Regions from separate parts of the Klebsiella africana genome, predicted to be linked through region 2. Evidence: riboswitches for the same ligand, from Rfam matches in the RefSeq annotation. Region 2 holds a riboswitch; the other holds the start of a gene.
The links. A riboswitch is a leader RNA that binds a small molecule or an ion and turns the genes downstream of it on or off. The one in region 2 is predicted to bind thiamine pyrophosphate.
Positions count from the first base shown of each region.

Region 1: another riboswitch for thiamine pyrophosphate. It lies ahead of thiC (phosphomethylpyrimidine synthase ThiC); the one in region 2 lies ahead of tenA (thiaminase II).

Region 1 is NZ_CP084874.1:4,954,132-4,956,333, forward strand. It holds gene nudC (NAD(+) diphosphatase) at 1-278, opposite strand, end outside; gene rsd (sigma D regulator) at 372-869, shown strand; TPP riboswitch at 922-1,046, shown strand; gene thiC (phosphomethylpyrimidine synthase ThiC) at 1,133-2,202, shown strand, end outside.
Region 2 is NZ_CP084874.1:2,470,204-2,472,405, reverse strand. It holds partial or broken gene LGL98_RS12050 (BamA/TamA family outer membrane protein) at 1-695, opposite strand, end outside; TPP riboswitch at 916-1,017, shown strand; gene tenA (thiaminase II) at 1,086-1,781, shown strand; gene LGL98_RS12040 (ABC transporter ATP-binding protein) at 1,778-2,202, shown strand, end outside.

The DNA of each region.
Region 1 (2,202 bases), 2.5 Mb from region 2:
CGATAAAATTCGGCAAGCTGGATCCCTCGCCCCGCCAGTTGGAAGAGGCCCGGATCCTGATCCAGCACCTGGCGCAACGATCCCATGTCATGGCGGCGATCCTGGCGCACCATCCATACCGATTCGCCCTGCCATTCGCCAATATGCAGCGCATGCTGGCCGACAAGATCGAAATTAACCGCTTCGCCATGTGGTAATTCTCCACCAGGCAACCATAATTTTTGTTCGTGACTGACAACCCACCAGCCGCGATCTAATTTTTCAATAATACGATCCATATCTATTGCACTACCTTTGCTTCACTGGCATGTTGTTAACATTATATTTACATTATGGTGAGCAGATTTAAATCAAAACTAGCGGAGTCAATCATGCTAAACCAGCTGGAAAATCTGACGGAGCGCGTTGGCGGTAGTAATGAACTGGTCGATCGCTGGCTACAAGTGCGTAAGCATCTGCTCGTGGCTTACTACAATCTGGTTGGCCTGAAACCGGGCAAAGAGTCATTTATGCGGCTAAACGAAAAGGCGCTGGATGACTTTTGCCAAAGTCTGGTGGATTACCTCTCATCCGGTCATTTTAGTATTTATGAACGCATTATTGGCGAAATGGAAGGCGATACCCCACTTTTAGCCGCCACCCGGCTTTATCCGCAGTTGGAAGCCAATACCCAGCAGATGATGGATTACTACGATACCTGCCTCGAAAACGCTATCGATCACGATAACTACCTCGAATTTCAGCAGGCGCTGTCGGATATCGGCGAGTCGCTTGAGGCGCGTTTCGCGCTGGAAGATAAACTGATCGCCCTCGCCGTCGCCCATAATCTGAGCAATGACGTGCACGATAATATTGCGCCGACCGCTTGAGTTGTGAACCGTTAACGAGTAATTTACGTACATTATCCCTCTGCGGAGGGATTTCATCTTGTCGGAGTGCCTATTTTCCATGTGCAGGCTAACGTGGAAAAGGCTGAGACCGTTAATTCGGGATCCGCGGAACCTGATCAGGCTAATACCTGCGAAGGGAACAAGAGTTAACTGCTGGTCGCACCTGTCCGTTCTGGACTGGTCGCATCTGTTACTCCATCCGTCGTCTGACAAGCCATCTCCTTTTTTAACTGGAATGCGCTATGTCTACTACCAAACTAACCCGTCGGGAACAACGCGAGCACGCGCAGCGATTCATTGATACGCTGGCAGGTACCGCTTTTCCCAATTCACGCCGCATCTATGTTCACGGCTCACAAGCTGATATCCGCGTCCCGATGCGTGAAATTCAGCTCAGCCCGACCCTTGTCGGCGGCGATAAAAATAATCCCCGGTACGAAACCAACGAACCGATCCCGGTATATGACACCTCCGGCCCGTATGGCGACCCGGATATTAGCATTGATGTCCGCCAGGGGCTGGCAAAGCTGCGCCAGCCGTGGATCGACGCGCGTAACGACTGCGCGCCGCTCAGCGAACGTAGCTCGGCCTATACCAAAGCGCGGCTGGCCGACGATGGCCTTGATGAACTGCGCTTCGGCGGCCTGCTGACCCCCAAACGCGCCGTCGCCGGGAAATGTGTGACGCAACTACACTATGCCCGTCAGGGGATCGTCACTCCGGAGATGGAATTCATCGCCATTCGCGAAAACATGGGGCGCGAACGTATCCGCAGCGAGATTCTGCGCCAGCAGCATGCCGGAGAAGGCTTCGGTGCCCGCCTGCCGGAAAACATTACCCCCGAGTTTGTCCGCGATGAAGTGGCCGCCGGGCGCGCCATCATCCCCGCCAACATCAACCATCCGGAGTCTGAGCCGATGATTATCGGCCGCAATTTCCTGGTGAAAGTGAATGCCAATATCGGCAACTCGGCGGTGACCTCTTCCATCGAAGAGGAGGTGGAAAAACTGGTCTGGTCAACCCGCTGGGGCGCCGACACGGTGATGGACCTCTCCACCGGCCGCTATATCCACGAAACCCGAGAGTGGATCCTGCGCAACAGCCCGGTGCCGATTGGTACCGTCCCGATTTACCAGGCGCTGGAGAAGGTCAACGGCATCGCCGAGAACCTCACCTGGGAAGCCTTCCGCGATACCCTGCTGGAACAGGCCGAGCAAGGCGTCGACTACTTCACGATTCACGCCGGCGTGCTGCTGCGCTACGTGCCGATGACGGCGAAGCGCCTGACAGGTATCGTTTCGCGCGGCGGCTC
Region 2 (2,202 bases):
CCAAGCAGCGAACGGAAAAAGCGATATTCTCCCTTCAGCGCTAACCCCTTCTGAGGATAGAAAATATTATCGGTAGTGTCATATTCCGCCACCACCCCCAGCGCCGAAGAGCTGCTGTTCTGACCGAGAACGTGTTGCCACACCCGGTTGACCACCGGGTTGTTGCTTGAGACATCCGCCCGGGTATACACCTGGGAGGCCCCAAGGAATACCGGCGTGTCGCCCACGCGGAACAGCAGTTTTTGCAGCGCGGCGACGCCTTTGGTCTGCGTCTGCACCGGTTTAGCATGGCTGAATACGCCCGTGTCGCCGGAATAAATATCCAGATTCACGTTAGCGTAGCCGGCTCCTGCCAGGTAACGAATATGGTCATGCTGCCAGGTGTGGCGATGGCCGCCGCCAATAAACCAGGTCCCGTTCTGCGTGGCGGCCCCGCCAAAAGCGGTGAGCGGTGGAGGAATAAACTGCCCGCCCTCCCGGCTGCCTTTCCCGTGTAAAAACAGGCCAAACAGTCCGCCGCCATAGCCGATGGCCGGCTCGGTTATCGCCAGCGGCACCGGCAGAAAACCGTAACGGTTCTCAGCCAGATACTGACTCATATCGAGCATGCCATCTTCCACATCGAAGAGACCGGCGGCATCGCCTGGCGGGCACAACAGGAACACAAGCGCCAGCGTGGACAGCGGGAATTTCATGCTCACTCCGGGGCTTTGGGGCACGCACGACACGCGTGGCGAACAGGATTAACGCAACAGGATAGTGAAAATATAACGTAACCGGATAATAGCCACCAACGCGTAGCCGCCTGTTTTTCAGCTATTTTTAAATGAAAAAGTGCTGGCTATCACAGAAAACCGCTTTCGCTTTGCCGGCTGGCGCGGTGATTGTATTCAAAAGGTGAATGTCGTATAACATAACGCTACCGAGGGGTGTCCCGTGAGGGCTGAGATGGCGCAAGCCGAACCCTTTGAACCTGATCTGGGTCATGCCAGCGAAGGGACGGGTCGGCAATTTTGCCAGCATTACCGCCATTGCCTGTTCACACCCCTGCACGCCCGGATCTCCCCTGAATAAATGGAGGTCCTGTGATCGTTCCCGCTTTTAGCCATGGCCTATATGGCCGTTTACGCCAGTTGGCCGCCACTGACTGGCAGCACTATGTGGCGCATCCTTTTGTCCAACAGCTCGCCGATGGGACGCTGGCGAAAAGCGCGTTTCGTCGCTACCTGACCCAGGATTATCTGTTTCTAATTCACTTTGCCCGCAGCTACGCGCTGCTGGTAAGTAAACTGCGCACGCTGCCGGAAATGCGGGCCGCGGCAGCCTCAATGACGGCCATCCTCAACGAACTGCCGCTGCATGTCGGCTATTGCGCCCAGTGGGGGATTAGCGAGCAGGAGATGGCCGCTGAGCCTGAAGCGCCGGAAACCCTGAACTACACCCGCTATGTACTGGATATTGGCCATTCAGGTGACGCCCTGGATCTGCTGGTTGCCCTGATGCCCTGCGTGGCCGGTTATGCGGAGATCGGTCTCGGCCTGCTGCATCATCCCGCCACCCGGCTGACCGATAACCCCTACGCCTCATGGATCCACAACTATGGTGATGAAGGTTATCTGCAGGGCGTCAACGCCGCGCTGGCGCTGCTGGAAACGGTGTGGCAGCAGCGCGGGAGCGAGGCCCGGATCACTGCGCTGAGCGAGATTTTCACCACCGCCACCCGCCTTGAGGCGCAGTTCTGGCAGATGGGCCTGAACGCGGCGGCGGAGGCCCGGGCGTGACGGCGCCGGGTATCGAGGTTCGCGGCCTGAGCCTGCATTTCGGCGACCGTCGGCTGTTCGATAACCTGTCATTGACGATCCCCGGCGGGCAGTGGGTGTCGCTGCTCGGTGCCAGCGGAGCGGGAAAAACCAGTCTACTGCGGGTGATAGCTGGCCTGGCGCCCGCCACCCGCGGAGCAGTGGTCGCCAGCGATGGGCAGCCGATTCAGGGCCGTCTGGCGTGGATGGGGCAGAAGGATCTGCTCTATCCCTGGCTGAGCGTCCGGGACAACGTCGCCCTCGGCGCGCGGCTGCGCGGTGAAAAAGTGGACCATGACCGGGTCGCCGCCCTGCTTGAACAGGTTGAGCTTTCATCCTGCGCCGACGCCCGACCGGCAACCCTTTCCGGCGGTATGCGTCAGCGCGCCGCGCTGGCGCGCAC